2 regions of the Bacillus sp. JZ109 genome follow, and region 2 is predicted to be linked to the other one. Evidence: predicted binding sites of a transcription regulator. Region 2 holds the regulator's gene; the other holds the start of a gene.
What was found. The regulator Rex, encoded in region 2, represses fermentation and respiration genes when NADH is low (regulators of the CRP and FNR family bind a similar motif). The targets are predictions, from matches to a motif close to TTGTGAAATATTTCACAA.

Region 1 (8,931 bases), 1.1 Mb from region 2:
GAACCTTTTGGGCCATATCGTGGATTTCCCACATGTTTTTTTCGAAGACAGACATGGCGACTCTGACAAATATACCGTGGTCACTCAACAATTTTATCGTTTTACAAGTTTGGGCAAAAGAGCCTTTTCTCCCTCTAAAGGAGTCATGGACCTCAGAATTGACACTATCAAGAGAAATGCCGACGATGATTTTTTGCTTGTAAGCCTTCAAAAGCTCCAAACTCTCTTTTCGCATGAGTGTTCCGTTTGTTAAGACAGCGACTTTTTTGAACTTTTTACACACATAGTCAAGAATCTCATTGGCGTTTGGATGGACAAAAATTTCTCCGCCTGTGATTTCGCATGTCAATACACCGTTATCAAACAGCATATCAGCCGTTTTTTTGAATTGCTCAATCGACACGGTGCCGAGCGCTTCAGGTGAGCTTTCCAAATAACAGTGGGCGCATTTCAAATTACAGCGGTGCGTCAGTTCAAAGGTGGCGTGGAGCGGCATCGGAAATTCATTGCTTCCGCTCGTGGTGATTGTATGGCGGCTGGCCCGGTTTCCAAGCTGAATAACCTGCTTGTTCTGGAGCATGTTGAGCATGTCGTAATACCAATCTTTATGGTCTTCCGGTGATTCATCATACACTGCACATTGCTCAGCTAAAATCTGCTCAGCTGTTTTTTGGCCATCCATGCGCATGCAGAGCTCGTAAGCCGTTTTGTTGAGATCCAAATACTCAAAGTCAGAAATGGAGACATTATCGCGCAAGTAGTCGATTTCTAACACGCCGCCCTCAGGAAGCTGGTGAACTCTTACACTTTCATTAATAAATGGAAACATCTGCTCTATAAACAAAATACCATCCCCTATACATATGATTCAAATGAAAAACGGTTGTGTATGTATATCCAAGAGGTAGATTTTAGTTAAAAATTGTAATTTACTTAAAAAGGGCATAGTAGAATGACTATGCCCTTTTGGGAGATCCTTACCCCCATAGACCGAATAGACCTGTTGCACCGGCAATTTCAAAATCAGGGATAGGACCGTCCACTAGACAAGCGGCTCCGATCGAGCATGTTGCACAACCTTTGTTTTCTACAATGACAGCTTTTTTCATAATTGAATCCTCCCTTTTTTTGTTTTTCTAGCAGATCTATGTTGTACTTTTATCTTAAAACTATCAAATTACTAATTCAATACATATAATTTGAAAAAAATGTGAAAAGGAAATGATAGATTTCGGAAAAATGTAACATTTCCTAAAGGTAATTAGTGATATGATTTTCTCTTCTATATAAGGAAATGCTTTTTATGAGGTTTATCTTCAAATCTGATGAGCAATGATGGTAAGATAGAAGCAGTTGAAGTTTACAAACCGAATGATTATACTATTCAAGTCAAAGTGGAATGATGAAAAGGACGTGTCAGAATGAAGCAAGAGACACCGATAACACTCCATGTGAAGTCTGTGATCGAGGATGACGGAAACCAAGAAGTCATCGAATTCCGCACCACCGGATTTTACTATGTAAAACAAAATAAAGTGTATCTATCTTATTATGAAGAACACGACTTAGGCAAAGTCAAAACGATTGTGAAAGTAAGCGAAGGCGAAGTCCTGGTCATGAGGTCAGGCGCTGTCAAAATGAATCAGCGTTTCGTAACGGGAGCTTCCACAATTGCTAAATATAAAATGTCATTTGGTGAGCTTGAGCTGAAAACAAGCACAAAATCGATTCAATCTGATCTCGATGAAGAAAAAGGCCGTATCAGCATCGCATATGACATGCATGTCGGAGACGAGCAGGAGCATTTACATAATATGACGATCACGTATGAGGGAGGAACTCACGCATGAACATTGCGGAACAAATGAAGGACGTGCTGAAAGAAGAAATCAAAGCGGCCGTTCTGAAAGCGGGACTGGCTGAAGAAAGCCAGATTCCCAATGTTGTTTTAGAAACACCGAAAGATAAAACACACGGCGACTACTCAACGAATATGGCGATGCAGCTGGCAAGAGTCGCAAAAAAAGCGCCGCGCCAAATCGCTGAAGAGATTGTCGCTCATTTTGATAAAGGAAAGGCTTCGATTGAAAAACTGGATATCGCCGGCCCGGGTTTTATCAATTTCTATATGAACAATCAGTATTTAACAAAGCTGATTCCGTCTGTACTGGAAGCAGGGGAAGCATACGGGGAAACGAACATCGGAAACGGTGAACGAGTTCAGGTAGAATTCGTATCAGCGAATCCGACGGGAGACCTTCACCTCGGGCATGCGCGCGGGGCGGCTGTCGGCGATTCCTTGTGCAACGTGCTTTCAAAAGCGGGTTACGATGTAAGCCGCGAATACTACATTAACGATGCGGGAAACCAAATCAACAATCTGGCGCTTTCTGTTGAAGTCCGTTACTTTGAAGCGCTCGGATTGGAAAAACCGATGCCGGAGGATGGCTACCGCGGCGAGGATATCATTGCGATCGGAAAGCGTCTCGCTGAGGAATACGGTGACCGTTTCGTTAACGAAGAGGAAAGTGAACGCCTCGCGTTTTTCCGTGAATACGGCCTGAAATACGAGCTGGACAAGCTTCGCAAGGACTTGGAAAACTTCCGTGTGCCGTTTGATGTGTGGTATTCCGAAACTTCACTGTACCAAAATGGAAAAATCGACACGGCGCTTGAAGCGCTCCGCGAAAAAGGCCATGTCTATGAAGAAGACGGCGCGACTTGGTTCCGTTCCACGACGTTCGGCGATGATAAAGACCGCGTATTGATCAAGAAGGACGGCACGTACACGTACCTGCTTCCTGATATCGCGTATCATAAGGACAAGCTTGACCGCGGCTTTGATAAGCTGATCAACGTTTGGGGCGCCGATCACCACGGCTACATCCCTCGTATGAAAGCGGCAATCGAAGCGCTGGGCTATGAAAAAGGAACGCTTGAAGTAGAAATCATTCAGCTCGTTCACCTTTACAAAAACGGCGAGAAAATGAAAATGAGCAAACGGACCGGTAAAGCCGTAACGATGCGTGACCTGATTGAAGAAGTCGGCTTGGATGCCGTTCGTTACTTCTTTGCAATGCGAAGTGCGGACACCCATATGGATTTTGACTTAGATCTTGCTGTATCAACATCTAACGAAAACCCTGTGTATTATGCACAATATGCGCATGCCCGTATTTGCAGCATGCTTCGCCAAGGGGAAGAGCTGGGACTTAAACCGGCGGCAGATCTTGATTTCAGCCATATTCAATCAGAAAAAGAATACGATCTGCTGAAAACGATCGGCGGCTTCCCAGAGGCAGTGGCGGAAGCAGCGGAAAAACGAATTCCGCACCGTGTCACAAACTATATTTATGATCTGGCTTCTGCTCTGCACAGCTTCTACAACGCAGAGAAAGTCATCGACCCTGAAAATGAAGAGAAGAGCCGCGCGCGCCTGGCTTTAATGAAGGCAACGCAAATTACGCTGAACAATGCGCTTCAGCTGATCGGCGTATCGGCTCCGGAAAAAATGTAATCACGATCAAAAGGGCAAAGTCTTCGGGCTTTGTCCTTTTTTTATGAGAAAAACGTGTGATGTAATTCACAATCCTGTTTGGCGAGTTTTTGTATGATAAGACTGATTATTGAATCATTGAAAGGGGCAAGCCAAATGATCAACCGTCAACACATTCAATTATCGTTACAGTCATTAAGCTTGGTGGCAGGGTTTATGGTTTGGGTGCTGATTTCATCACTCATTTCCCAAATCACATTAGATATTCATTTAAGCAAGGGTGAGATTTCTTTGGTGACGGCGATTCCTGTGATCCTCGGGTCGCTTCTCCGCATTCCTTTAGGGTATTTAACGAACAGGTTTGGCGCGCGGCTCATGTTTATGGTCAGCTTCATCCTGCTTTTATTTCCTGTATTTTGGATCAGTATCGCGGACTCTCTGTTTGATTTAATCGCAGGCGGCTTTTTCTTAGGGATCGGGGGAGCGGTGTTTTCCATTGGAGTGACCTCCCTCCCGAAATATTATCCGAAAGAAAAGCACGGTGTCGTCAATGGGATTTACGGTGCAGGAAATATCGGGACAGCCGTTACGACATTTGCAGCGCCGGTTATCGCTCAAGCCGTCGGGTGGAAATCAACCGTGCAGATGTATCTGGTTTTGCTGGCTGTCTTTGCCTTACTGCACGTTTTGTTCGGCGACAGGCATGAGAAGAAGGTCAAAGTTTCTGTTAAGACTCAAATCAAAGCCGTTTACCGAAATCATGTGCTATGGTTTCTGAGCCTGTTTTATTTTATTACGTTCGGTGCCTTTGTCGCCTTCACTATCTATCTGCCGAACTTTCTGGTCGAGCATTTTGGGCTGAATCCTGCAGATGCCGGCTTGCGGACGGCTGGCTTTATTGCGGTTTCTACGCTGCTCAGGCCTGCGGGTGGATTCCTGGCTGATAAAATGAGCCCGCTCCGCATCTTAATGTTTGTTTTTGCCGGGCTTACATTATCAGGTATTATCCTATCGTTCTCGCCGACAATTGGCCTTTATACGTTTGGATCATTAACCGTGGCCGTCTGCTCAGGCATAGGAAACGGGACTGTTTTTAAACTGGTGCCTTTCTATTTTTCCAAGCAAGCGGGGATTGCCAATGGGATTGTGTCTGCCATGGGCGGATTAGGCGGCTTTTTTCCTCCGCTCATATTGGCGAGTGTGTTTCAGGCAACAGGCCAGTACGCGATCGGGTTTATGGCGCTTTCAGAGGTGGCGTTAGCCAGTTTTGTCCTTGTCATATGGATGTATTGGCAGGAAAGAATGAAAACACACACGGAGAGAAACAGCCAGAGCATCAACTAACACTGGGGCATTCACAAGATTGTTAGTTTTTTCTCGATGGGTACAAATCAATTCACGTTACAATAAACACACAACGTGACTTTCTTCGAGGTGAGCTCATGAATTTTCTCTCTGTTCGACCATCTGATAGTGATCTTATTTCCAGCGATCTGCATGAATTGCTGGAATCGATCAGCACGAAAAGAAAAATGGAAAAACACACGTATTTGTTTCGAGAAGGAATGGATGCAGAAGAGCTTTATCTGATTCAATCAGGACTCATTGAAATCGGCAAGCTGACATCTGATGGAAAAGACCTGACGCTTAGAATCTGCCAAAAGCATGATATCGTCGGAGAATTAACACTTTTCACTGAAGAACCAAGGTATATGCTCAGTGCAAAAGTGCTAGAGGATGGCGAGGTGCTCGTCATTAATAAAAATAAGCTGGAAAAAGAATTAATCCAAAACGGCGCTTTGACATTTGAGTTCATGAAATGGATGAGCACGCACCTCCGGAAGATTCAGTCCAAAATCAGGGATCTGCTTCTTCATGGCAAAAAGGGGGCGCTCTATTCTACCCTTATCCGCTTATCAAACAGCTACGGAGTGAAGCGAAGCGACGGCATTCTGATTAACATTGTCCTGACAAATCAGGATTTGGCAAAGTTTTGTGCGGCTGCACGGGAAAGCATCAACCGTATGCTGGGAGATCTCCGCAAAAAAGGGGTTATTTCGATAGACGAATCCGGAAAAATTATTTTGCACAAGCGGGACTATTTACGATGTGAGATTGAGTGTGAAAATTGCCCGCTGGAGATTTGCAATATTGACTGAAAAAAACAAGGACAGCGGTGTCCTTGTTTTTTTACCTTGTCATAAAGAGGCACATGACGGCAAAAAAGAAGCAGGCATTCACGATTTCCAGAATGCCAATCGTTTTTACGGGCCAATCTCTTCCATGAAAAAACCATGCCCGCAAGCTGCTCGGGATAAAAGCGAGAAACGCCCATCCTGCTCCGAAAAGAGCGGATAAAAAGGGGAGCAGCAGGTGATATCCCCATGACCAGTATGCAAATGTCCTGTTTTTTCTTTCACGAATCACCGATTTCACATAAAAGGAACTCCCGATAAAAAATAAAGCAGACTGCAAGAAAATAAACCAAGCCCAGCCGTCGAGGGTTCCCATCCCCAGCCAGCAGCTCGCAAACCCGCCCGAACAAAAGAACAAGACACCTGCAACATCATTCAATAGGGCTCGTTCGTTTTTTCTGCGGGCAAAATACATATGTATGAGAAACAGCGGCAGTAAAGAAACGCCCATCCAGATGAGAGGCGGCTTATGAAAGACCGAGATCATCAAAAAGCAGCAGGCGGGAAAACCGTAATAACACATCCACTTTTGATATGGTTTGCTTTGTTTCTTTTTTAAGGCAAGCGTAACGGGATAAACCGCTAAGTATAGGAAAAGCCAGCCTAGGAAGAGCGGAATATGCCAAATAACGGGGCCTCCCTTGACCATGCCGAGTAAAAATGGGATCAGCAGCATCGCCCACGCGCCGTGCTGCTTCGGAATCAGCGCCTTCATCGAAATCCTCCTTTTTTCTTTCATTATAAATGCAGTCACCCTCCTGATAAGTGACATTCATCATACAGGCTGTGAAATACATCACTGCTGTACAGGCTCAGTCGAGCTACACTAAAGCTATCCTTAGCACAGGAGGTTTTCCTATGAATCAGTGTGACTATTTATTATTTCTGAAACAACTTCCTATGTTTAATGAAGTGCCTCTATCCATTGTCGAAACCTTGCTGAAAAACGGCACGTTTATCCGCGGCTCATGTGATCAGTCTCCATCTTTTCTTCATTCTCAATCTGTTTATATTGTATTAAAAGGCAGTGTCCGTTTTATGGACACAAGGCTCCCTGAAGGGTCGAAAACCGTTGCGCTGTGGGAAAAAGGCGATGTGTTTCCGATTGATGAAAAAGGCGGGCTTTATTTATCGCCCTTTATCTCAGTCAATGCCACTTCAGACATTCTGATTCTCAACATCCCATATTACATATTTAAGAAAATGATGTCTTATCATCCGCAGCTGCAAATGAACTTTTTGGCTATGCTTCAGCAAAATGTTTTTTGTTCCTATCAATTATTTTTGCGGTATCTGCATACATCACAGGATGAAAACGCCGAGCCCGGTTCTTAAATAGAGCCGGTTTTTTTGATCTTTGAAAGGCGGCTAATGACCCAAGCGTTCTGCCTGAACGCAGCCTTCCTTCTCCTTTGTGTGAACATTTTGTGAAAAAAGCGGAGTGTGTGACATAGTTCACAAGGAAACACGCTGTCTCTGTTTATAGTGAACTTAGCATCACCTGACTCGGAAGGAGTGAACTCTCATGAAGAAAAAGAAAATGAGTCCGTTGTTTAGGAGATTGAATTATTTCTCTCCTATCGAACACCATTCAAATAAACATAGCCAAACTACCCGCGAGGATCGCGATTGGGAGAATGTATACAGAAACAGATGGCAGTACGACAAAGTCGTTCGCTCCACCCACGGCGTCAACTGTACAGGGTCTTGCAGCTGGAATATTTATGTGAAAAACGGAATTGTCACGTGGGAAGGGCAAAATTTGAATTATCCATCAACAGGCCCGGATATGCCTGATTTTGAACCGAGAGGCTGCCCGCGGGGGGCCAGCTTTTCATGGTATATCTACAGCCCGCTGCGTGTGAAATATCCATACGTGCGCGGTGTACTGATTAATTTATGGCGGGAGGCACTGCAAGAACATCAAAATCCATTGGACGCCTGGAAATCGATCGTCGAAAACCCTGAAAAAGCGAAGTCCTATAAACAGGCGAGAGGGAAAGGCGGTTTTGTGCGCGCTGAATGGCCGGAGGTGCTGAAGCTGATTTCAGCCTCTCTGCTGTATACAGTGATGAAATACGGGCCTGACCGAAACGTCGGTTTTTCTCCGATTCCGGCCATGTCCATGATCAGCCATGCATCAGGCTCCCGGTTTATGTCGTTAATCGGAGGCCCTATGCTCAGTTTTTATGACTGGTATGCGGATCTTCCACCAGCATCCCCGCAAATTTGGGGTGACCAGACGGACGTTCCGGAAAGCAGTGATTGGTACAATTCCGGCTATATCATCACATGGGGCTCCAACGTTCCGTTAACGAGAACGCCTGACGCGCATTTTTTGGCGGAGGCCCGCTATAAAGGCGCTAAGGTCATTTCGATCAGTCCGGATTTTGCGGAATCCTCAAAGTTCGCGGATGACTGGCTGAGTATTCGCCAAGGGACTGACGGGGCACTTGCGATGGCGATGGGTCATGTCATTCTGCAGGAATTTTACGTGAACCAAGAAACTGAACGTTTTATTGAGTACGCGAAGCAATACACTGATTTTCCATTTCTCGTCACCCTGTCAAAAGAAAATGGCGTATACACAGCGGGACGGTTTCTGCATGCGAAGGACATCGGGCGGAAGACAAAGCATGATCAGTGGAAGCCTGCGGTTTGGGATGAACAAACAAGTTCATTTGCCATACCCCAAGGGACAATGGGATCGCGCTGGGACGGGCAGCAGAAATGGAACCTGCACATGATTGATGAAGAAACCGGGGAACCGATTGAACCCCGTCTCTCTGTGCTGGGAATAGAGGACGAAATCGGCACGGTGCGCATCCCGTATTTTTCAAATGACGGAAACAAAGTGCTCGAGCGGGATCTACCTATTAAAAAAATGAACCTGAACGGTGAAGAAACGTACATCACGACCGTGTTTGACTTGATACTGGCTAACTACGGCGTGAACCGGGGTATCGGCGAACGATCGGCTGTCTCCTATGATGATCCTGAGCCGTTTACGCCTGCCTGGCAGGAACAAATGACAGGAATCAAAAAAGAAGCTGTCGTTAAGATTGCCAGAGAGTTTGCTCAAAATGCGATCGATACAGACGGCCGGTCCATGATTATCGTAGGGGCCGGCATTAACCACTGGTTCAACTCCGACACGATCTACCGAGCGGTGTTAAATCTTGTTTTACTTGTAGGCGCCCAAGGCGTAAACGGCGGAGGCTGGGCCCATTACGTGGGGCA
Region 2 (8,931 bases):
AATCAAGGTTTTTTTGTCGGTTTTACATCATGCCGCCCATACCGCCCATGCCGCCCATGTCAGGCATTCCGCCGCCAGCGTTTTCTTCTGGCTTGTCAGCGACAACGGCTTCAGTTGTTAAGAACATTGCAGCTACAGACGCAGCGTTTTGAAGAGCTGAGCGTGTAACTTTTGTTGGGTCAACGATACCTTTTTCGATCATGTTTACCCATTCGCCAGTTGCAGCGTTGAAGCCTACGCCGATTTCTTCGTTTTTGAGGCGCTCAACGATGACAGATCCTTCAAGACCAGCATTGTGTGCGATTTGACGGATTGGCTCTTCAAGCGCGCGAAGCACGATGTTGATACCAGTTTGAGCATCGCCTTCAGCTTCAACTGCAGCGACTTTGTTATATACGTTTACAAGCGCTGTACCACCACCGGATACGATGCCTTCTTCAACAGCTGCGCGAGTTGAGTTCAGGGCGTCTTCGATGCGAAGTTTACGCTCTTTCAGTTCAGTTTCAGTCGCAGCGCCGACTTTGATGACAGCTACGCCGCCAGCAAGTTTAGCAAGACGCTCTTGTAATTTTTCTCTGTCGAATTCAGAAGTTGTTTCTTCCACTTGAGCGCGGATTTGAGTCACGCGGGCAGAAATTTTGTCTGTTTCGCCAGCGCCTTCAACGATTGTTGTGTTTTCTTTAGTAACGACAACTTTAGAAGCGCGTCCCAATTGAGCGATTTGAGTAGATTTCAGGTCAAGACCAAGATCTTCTGTGATGACTTCTCCGCCAGTAAGGACAGCGATGTCTTCAAGCATTGCTTTACGGCGGTCACCGAAGCCAGGAGCTTTAACAGCCACTGCGTTGAATGTGCCGCGAAGTTTGTTCACAACAAGTGTAGCAAGTGCTTCGCCTTCAACATCCTCAGCGATCAGAAGCAATGGTTTGCCTTGCTGAACAACCTGCTCAAGCACAGGAAGGATTTCTTGAATGTTTGTGATTTTTTTGTCTGTGATTAAGATGTAAGGATTGTCAAGAACCGCTTCCATCTTATCAGAGTCAGTTACCATGTAAGGAGACGCATATCCGCGGTCGAATTGCATACCTTCAACAACTTCAAGCTCAGTTGTGAAGCCTTTAGACTCTTCGATTGTGATAACGCCGTCGTTTCCTACGCGCTCCATTGCTTCAGCGATAAGGCTTCCGACTTCCTCATCAGCAGCAGAGATCGCAGCAACCTGAGCGATAGACTCTTTGCCTTCGATTGGCTTAGAAATTTCTTTTAAGTTTTCGATCGCAACCGCTACAGCTTGTTCCATCCCTTTACGCACGCCTACAGGGTTAGCGCCTGCTGTTACGTTTTTAAGGCCTTCACGAATCATTGCTTGCGCAAGAACTGTTGCAGTTGTTGTACCGTCACCGGCAACATCGTTTGTTTTGCTGGCTACTTCAGCAACAAGCTTAGCACCCATGTTTTCAAACGCGTCTTCCAGCTCGATTTCTTTAGCGATTGTTACACCGTCATTTGTGATTAACGGAGAACCGAATTTTTTCTCTAGAACCACGTTGCGTCCTTTTGGTCCTAAAGTTACTTTAACAGCATCAGCAAGTGCATCGACACCGCGAAGCATTGCGCGGCGAGCTTCTTCACTAAACTTAATTTCTTTTGCCATGTTTACAAGACCTCCTCAAATGTTTTAAGTATTGTTTATTTAAGAATTAGCCGATAACAGCTAAAATGTCGCTTTCACGTAAGATTAAGTATTCAGTACCTTCATATTTCACTTCAGTACCTGCGTATTTTGAGAAGATAATGCGGTCGCCCTCTTTTACTTCTAAAGCAACGCGCTCTCCGCTTTCTAACACGCGACCTGAACCAGCTGCCACGATTTTGCCTTCTTGCGGTTTTTCTTTTGCAGAATCCGGCAACACAATTCCGCTGGCAGTTTTTTCTTCAGATTCTACGAGTTCAATGACAACGCGATCACCTAATGGCTTTAACAATGTAATAACCTCCTCAATAGTATGAATATGTAATTTTAGCACTCAGCACTAAAGAGTGCTAACACAATTCTTATAATAAAGAATCTCCCTTCCAATTTCAAGTGATAAGATAAAAAATTTTTCACGCTTACATCATTCTTTTCCGCTCCCTTTTCCGTTAGCTTTTTCACCCCCCGTACCGATTATGTTACAATAGCTGTAGAGATGAACGAAACCCACTTAACAAAGGAGTACATACCATTTGAGAAAACAGTATTGGTTTATTATTTTGACATATATCATCATGCAGTTTTCCGCATTAATCGCGATTCCCTTGTTATTTAAATTCGGTTATGCCGGAGGACAGCCTACAGATGAAAATATGCTGCATGCACAAGGTTTATGGTCCGTTATCAGCTTTATCGCCTGTCTCGTTGTTGTTCTGCTCATTCTGAGAACCGTTCCGAAAGAAACGCTGCGAAACGGACAGAAGGACTCAATCGGACTTTCTATCCTTTGGGCGATAGCCGGTTTTTTCATTGCCCTTTTCTCTCAAGGAATAGCAGGCTCTATTGAATATTATGTTTTTGGCATCGGAAGAGAATCAGAAAATACACAAGCGATTCTGGATGTCATTCAGGCAGTCCCGCTCATGATTATCGTTTCTTCCATCGTCGGGCCTATATTAGAAGAAATCATCTTCAGAAAAATCATTTTCGGCGCGCTGTACGAAAAAACGAATTTCTTTTTCGCAGGACTGATCAGCTCGGTTATCTTCGGTATTGTTCACGCTGATTTGAAGCATCTTCTTCTATATACAGCAATGGGCTTTACCTTTGCCTTTTTATATGCGAGAACAAAACGGATATGGGTGCCGATTTTCGCCCATTTAATGATGAATACATTCGTCGTCATCATGCAGCTTGAGCCTGTTCGGAATTACCTTGAACAGCAGAGCACACAAATGCAATTGATTATTGGAGGATTATTTTTATGAGAAACCCGGTAGTTTGGGGAATGATCTACTTTGCCGTAGGGTGCATCTTTACTTATCTTGCCGCAAGCTCGCCAGGCAGCATGTGGTCATTTTACTCCATCCTGCTGATGGTGTTCGCCGCTTACAACATCAGCATTTCTTTTAAGATGTTCGCCTTTTCATTTAAAATCAAAAAGAACCAGAAATAAAGAAAATCCATTTCTGAACGAGAAATGGATTCAAATTAAATCCTAAAACGGCTTTCGTTTTAGGATTTTGTCATTTTCAGCGTGATTGAAATCCCTTGAAGTCTAGGAAAGGCGAGCATTGGAGCGGAGCGAATGTTTTCATTCGTGAGCACCAACGCACAGACTTGACAACGAATGCGGGGGTTTGTCAACACGCTGAATCCATTTCTCTCATGAGAAATGGATTTTTTATTATTGCCCGGAAGACACGTCCTGATCGGCTGCACTGCTTTTCTGTGCTTTCCGATAAGCGGCCTTCGATATAAGGATACTGATTTCATATAAAATCAAAAGCGGGACTGTGACCATCATATGGGACAGAAGCTCAGGCGGTGTAATCAGGGCTGCGATCACCAGCAGCGTAAAATACGCATACTTTCTGATTTTCGCCAAGAACATCGGTGTCACAATTCCGAGCCTGGTCAAAAACATGAGGATGACCGGCATTTGGAACAGCAGTCCAAACGGAATCGTCAGCTGCAGAAGAAAATGAAAATATTCATTAATTCCGATCACCTGATTGACATTCAAGTCCTGAGAAATCCGCTTCATAAAATCAACAACAAAAGGAAATAAAATATAATATGAAAAAGATAAGCCCGCTAAAAACAGCAAAATAGAGATCGGAATGTAGCTGAGCGTTACTTTGCGCTCTTTCTCATAGAGGCCCGGGCTCACAAAAGCCCAAAGCTGATAAAGAATAACCGGCGAGGTCAAGACTATGCCGATGATAAATGCAAATTGCATAAACACATAAAGCGGGTCTGTCAGGTTAAACGCGTTAAGCGTAAGCTGCTTCGCTTCATCTGTTTCTTGCAGGTACACAATAATCGGCTTTGCTAAAAAAAATCCAGCAATAAAGAAAACGACAAACGCCAGCGCTACAATCAGCAACCGTTTTCGAAGCTCAGCAATATGCTCCAGCAGCGACATTTGATTCACTTTCATTCGTGTCATCCTAACTTACTGATCTTCTTTCTTTTTTTCCTCTTCATCACTCGTTAATCCTTTAGTAGCGTTTTTGAATTCACGAAGTGTGTCTCCCGCTGCTTTCCCCAATTCAGGCAGCTTTTTGGGACCGAAGATAATCAGAGCAACGATTGCGATAACAGCAAGGCTTCCAGGACCGATCGGCATATTTGGGCTCCTCCTTTCCCTCTATTCGATTTCCTCTAAAACTGAATAATGCTTCAAAAAATAAACCAGTGACTGAAGCTCAACTGCTAAATCTATATGATGAATTCGAATGTGTTCCGGCACATTCAAACGGGCCGGCGTAAAATTAAGGATTCCCTTGATTCCTAATGCGACCAATCTGTCTGTAATGGATTGAGCGGCAACTGCAGGCACTGTAAGAATGGCAACTGATTCATCTTTTACGTGTTGTTCAAGGTCATCAAGGTTATAGACGGGCACGCCGCCTACCTCAGTTCCTATTTTACTCTCATTTATATCAAAAGCCATAGAAATTTTTGTGTTATTGTTTTTTGTGAAATTATAGTGAAGAAATGCCGTTCCCAAGTTCCCGACACCAATCAAGATGACGTCTGTCATCTCATCCTGATCAAGCGTTTTCCGGAAAAAAGACAGCAAATAATCCACATTATATCCGTATCCTTTTTTGCCAAGAGCTCCAAAATAGGAAAAATCCCTCCGAATCGTGGCAGAATCAACCTTTACGGCATCACTGAGTTCAGCGGATGATACACGCTGTTTTCCTGACGCATGCAGATTCTTTAAAAAGCGATAGTAAAGCGGCAGCCGTTTCGCCGTCGCCTGCGGAATTTTTGATTGATCCTTATTCATTTTTGGTCCTCCAAATTATACTCGGATAGTTCTCTTTTAAAGTCACCGTTTTTCCCGCCTGTCTTCTCCAGCAAGAAAGTAGGGCCGATGACCATCCCCTTATCAAGGGCCTTGCACATATCGTAAACGGTAAGAGCGCACACCGATGCAGAAGTGAGCGCTTCCATTTCCACACCTGTACTCCCTTTCGTTTTGACCTGTGCTTTTATATGAAGTATAACTTCTGCTTCTTTTATTTTCCAGTCAAACGATATATCTACCCCGCTCAATGAAAGCGGATGGCACATCGGAATGATATTCGACGTTTGCTTTGCGGCCATAATGCCTGCCACCTGTGCGACAGCCAGTACATCTCCTTTGCCGATATCGTGACTCTGTATTTTCTCGTACACCTCATTCTTCATGTGTACGCTTGAAACAGCCGCCGCAGTACGGACAGTCGAAGATTTTTCGCTAATATCCACCATCTGGGCTCTGCCCTGTTCATTAAAATGAGAAAATCCATTCATATTAAAACGCTCCTTAAACAGATCATACACTATTTTCTTCTCTATGTCTTATATGGCCAATGTATTGTTTGCTGACTTCTGGTTCATAAGCTACACTTAACTTATTATAGCAGAGGTGAAATAATATGATGATCTTACAAATTAATCAGCTGTCCAAATCATTTGGTGCTGATACTATTTTAAACAATATAAAACTGGAAGTCAGAAATCGTGATCGCATCGCCATTGTAGGAAGAAATGGCGCCGGAAAATCCACGCTCCTTAAAATTATCGCAGGCCAGCTTTCGTATGAGAAGGGCGAAATTATTAAACCGAAAGATATTACAATGGGATATCTCGCCCAGCATACTGGCTTGGATTCTAAGCTTACCATAAAAGAAGAGCTGCTGACTGTTTTTGACCACTTAAAAGCAATGGAAAAGGAAATGCGGGCTATGGAAGAAAAAATGGCGGCAGCTGACCCGGGTGAATTAGAAAGCATCATGAAAACCTACGACCGCCTTCAGCAGGAATTCAAAGATAAAGGCGGCTATCAATATGAAGCGGATGTAAGATCTGTGCTGCATGGTCTCGGCTTCAGCCATTTTGACGATTCTACACAGGTTCAAAGCCTCAGCGGAGGCCAAAAAACAAGACTGGCTTTAGGTAAGCTTCTGTTAACACAGCCTGATTTGCTCATTCTCGATGAGCCGACAAACCATCTGGATATTGATACGCTTACCTGGCTTGAGCATTATTTGCAAGGCTATTCAGGAGCCATCCTCATCGTTTCGCATGACCGCTACTTTTTGGACAAAGTAGTAAACCAGGTATACGAGGTATCAAGAGCAGAAAGCAAAAAGTATCACGGCAACTACAGCGCTTATCTCGACCAAAAAGCCGCGCATTATGAAAAAGATCTGAAAATGTATGAAAAGCAGCAGGATGAAATCGCAAAGCTTCAGGACTTCGTGGATCGAAATTTGGCGAGAGCCTCTACCACAAAAAGAGCGCAAAGCCGCCGAAAGCAGCTTGAACGAATGGAAGTCATGTCAAAACCGCTCGGCGATGAAAAATCCGCAAACTTTCATTTTGATATTACCAAACAGAGCGGAAATGAAGTCCTCCGTGTTCAGGATCTCACAATCAGCTATGAAAACCAGCCGCCGCTTTTAACAGAGGTATCGTTCATGCTCACAAGAGGAGAAAGCGCCGCGCTTGTCGGCCCTAACGGAATTGGTAAATCAACATTGCTGAAAACATTAATAGACACCCTAAAACCAGATCAGGGAACGATCTCATACGGCTCAAATGTCAGTGTCGGCTATTATGACCAGGAACAGGCTGAGCTGACTTCCTCTAAACGTGTCCTTGATGAGCTGTGGGACGAGTACCCCGGGCTCCCAGAAAAAGAAATCAGAACGTGTCTCGGAAATTTCTTATTCTCCGGAGATGATGTGCTGAAACCAGTTCATTCACTGAGCGGAGGCGAAAAAGCAAGATTGGCTCTAGCTAAGCTGATGCTTCAAAAAGCCAACTTTCTCATCCTTGATGAACCGACGAACCATCTGGATTTAGACAGCAAAGAAGTTCTCGAAAACGCGCTGATTGATTATCCAGGCACACTGTTATTTGTCTCACATGACAGATATTTTATTAACAGAATCGCCACAAGAGTATTGGAGCTTTCTTCAAGCCATATAGAGGAGTATCTGGGAGATTACGATTATTATACAGAGAAAAAAACAGAGCAGCTTGAATTGGAGAAAATGAATCAGCAAGAGGAAACTGATAAAACGCCAGCTACAGTGAAGTCTGACTCCAAACGTTCCTACGAGGAAGAAAAAGAATGGAAAAAGAAAGAGCGCCAACGACTCCGTCGGATTGAAGAAATTGAAACCACCGTTCAAACCATTGAAGAAAACATCAGCCGCAATGATGAATTGCTATGTGACCCTGAAGTCTATCAGGATCATGAAAAAGTACAAGCTATCCATGCAGACAATGAGAAGCTCAATCAGGAGCTGGAATCTCTTTTGTCCGAATGGGAAGAACTATCCACAGAAGAAGATTAAAAAAGTCAAGCACCTCTTTTTAGAGGTGCTTTTTATCCACAGAACATACCCTAATAAGCAAAACAAAGTAAGCGCTTTATACACAATATCCACAAAATATTCTGAATTTATCCACTTTATTAACAGCGACTTCAGCCCTTTATCCATCTATATCTCTATAATTACTCACAGACATGTGGATAAATTGTGAATTATCTGTTAATAACAAACAGATAAAAAGTCTCACGCTATTATCTCGTGAGACTTTGATAAGAAGTCAATTCAAGGCCGGGCTGGCCATTCATATCATACGCACCGCGAATTCCTTTTTCAAAAGCAATTGTACCAGCAGCAGCAATCATCGCAGCATTATCCGTGCATAAAGCTAATGGAGGAATGACAAGCGTAATCCCTTCATGCTGGGCAAATTCCTTTTCTAATGCAGCTCTGAGGCCTCTGTTTGCAGCTACTCCTCCGGCTAAAAGGACCTGTTTGACATCATATTCCTTTGCCGCGCGCGCCGTTTTGGTGACCAAGACATCGATCACACTATTTTGGAAGCTGGCAGACAAATCTTCCGGAGCAATCTCTTGCCCTTTTTGGGATGCATTATGAAGCGTATTGATCACCGCAGACTTCAATCCGCTAAAGCTGAAGTTGTAAGAGCCTTCTTCAAGCCATGCGCGAGGAAGCGGAATATTGTCATTCCCTTTTTCAGCTAGCTTGTCAATTTGCGGTCCACCCGGATATGGCAATCCCATCGTCCGCGCCACTTTGTCGTAGGCTTCTCCTGCCGCATCATCAAGGGTTTCCCCAATGACTTCAAATGATCCATGTTCCTTCATATAAACCAGTTCTGTATGGCCTCCTGAAACGACCAATGCCAGTGCCGGGAACACGATGTCTTCTACAAGACGGTTCGCGTATATATGACCGGCTATATGATGAACGCCTACTAACGGAATGTTATGTGCAAAGCTCAATGCTTTAGCGGCATTCACTCCAATAAGAAGCGCCCCCACCAGTCCCGGACCTTCTGTTACTGCAATCGCATCAATATCACTATACGTCATGCCAGCTTTGCGAAACGCCTCTTCTATAACCAAAGTGATTTGTTCAACATGATGTCTTGAAGCAATTTCCGGCACAACGCCTCCGAAGCGCTTATGGCTTTCAATTTGAGAGGCTACTACGTTTGAAATGATCTCTTTCCCGTTTTTCACAATAGCTGCAGCAGTCTCATCACAGCTTGTTTCAATTCCTAATACGTACATGTCTTTTTGCTCACTCATTTATCGTCACCCACATAATTAACGCATCTTCCCCGTTATCAGTATAATAGTTCTTTCTTATTCCGCCGGGCTGCATCCCGAATTTCTTATATAAGCCTTGAGC

Region 1: M1D94_RS01990 (YwiC-like family protein) is a predicted target of Rex. The motif match lies at 6,476-6,493, and genes of this name have one in related genera.

What each region holds. Positions count from the first base shown of each region.
Region 1 is NZ_CP096388.1:374,541-383,471, forward strand. It holds gene albA (subtilosin maturase AlbA) at 1-844, opposite strand, end outside; gene sboX (bacteriocin-like protein SboX) at 869-1,021, opposite strand; gene sboA (subtilosin A) at 978-1,109, opposite strand; gene M1D94_RS01970 (DUF1934 domain-containing protein) at 1,422-1,850, shown strand; gene argS (arginine--tRNA ligase) at 1,847-3,517, shown strand; gene narK (nitrate transporter NarK) at 3,653-4,840, shown strand; gene fnr (fumarate/nitrate reduction transcriptional regulator Fnr) at 4,939-5,655, shown strand; gene M1D94_RS01990 (YwiC-like family protein) at 5,687-6,406, opposite strand; gene arfM (Crp/Fnr family transcriptional regulator ArfM) at 6,550-7,026, shown strand; gene M1D94_RS02000 (nitrate reductase subunit alpha) at 7,217-8,931, shown strand, end outside.
Region 2 is NZ_CP096388.1:3,416,767-3,425,697, forward strand. It holds gene groL (chaperonin GroEL) at 23-1,654, opposite strand; gene groES (co-chaperone GroES) at 1,701-1,985, opposite strand; gene M1D94_RS17955 (CPBP family intramembrane glutamic endopeptidase) at 2,227-2,961, shown strand; gene M1D94_RS17960 (YdiK family protein) at 2,958-3,149, shown strand; gene tatC (twin-arginine translocase subunit TatC) at 3,381-4,145, opposite strand; gene tatAY (sec-independent protein translocase protein TatAY) at 4,152-4,325, opposite strand; gene M1D94_RS17975 (redox-sensing transcriptional repressor Rex) at 4,347-4,994, opposite strand; gene moaC (cyclic pyranopterin monophosphate synthase MoaC) at 4,991-5,503, opposite strand; gene M1D94_RS17985 (ABC-F family ATP-binding cassette domain-containing protein) at 5,629-7,557, shown strand; gene tsaD (tRNA (adenosine(37)-N6)-threonylcarbamoyltransferase complex transferase subunit TsaD) at 7,788-8,828, opposite strand; gene rimI (ribosomal protein S18-alanine N-acetyltransferase) at 8,821-8,931, opposite strand, start outside.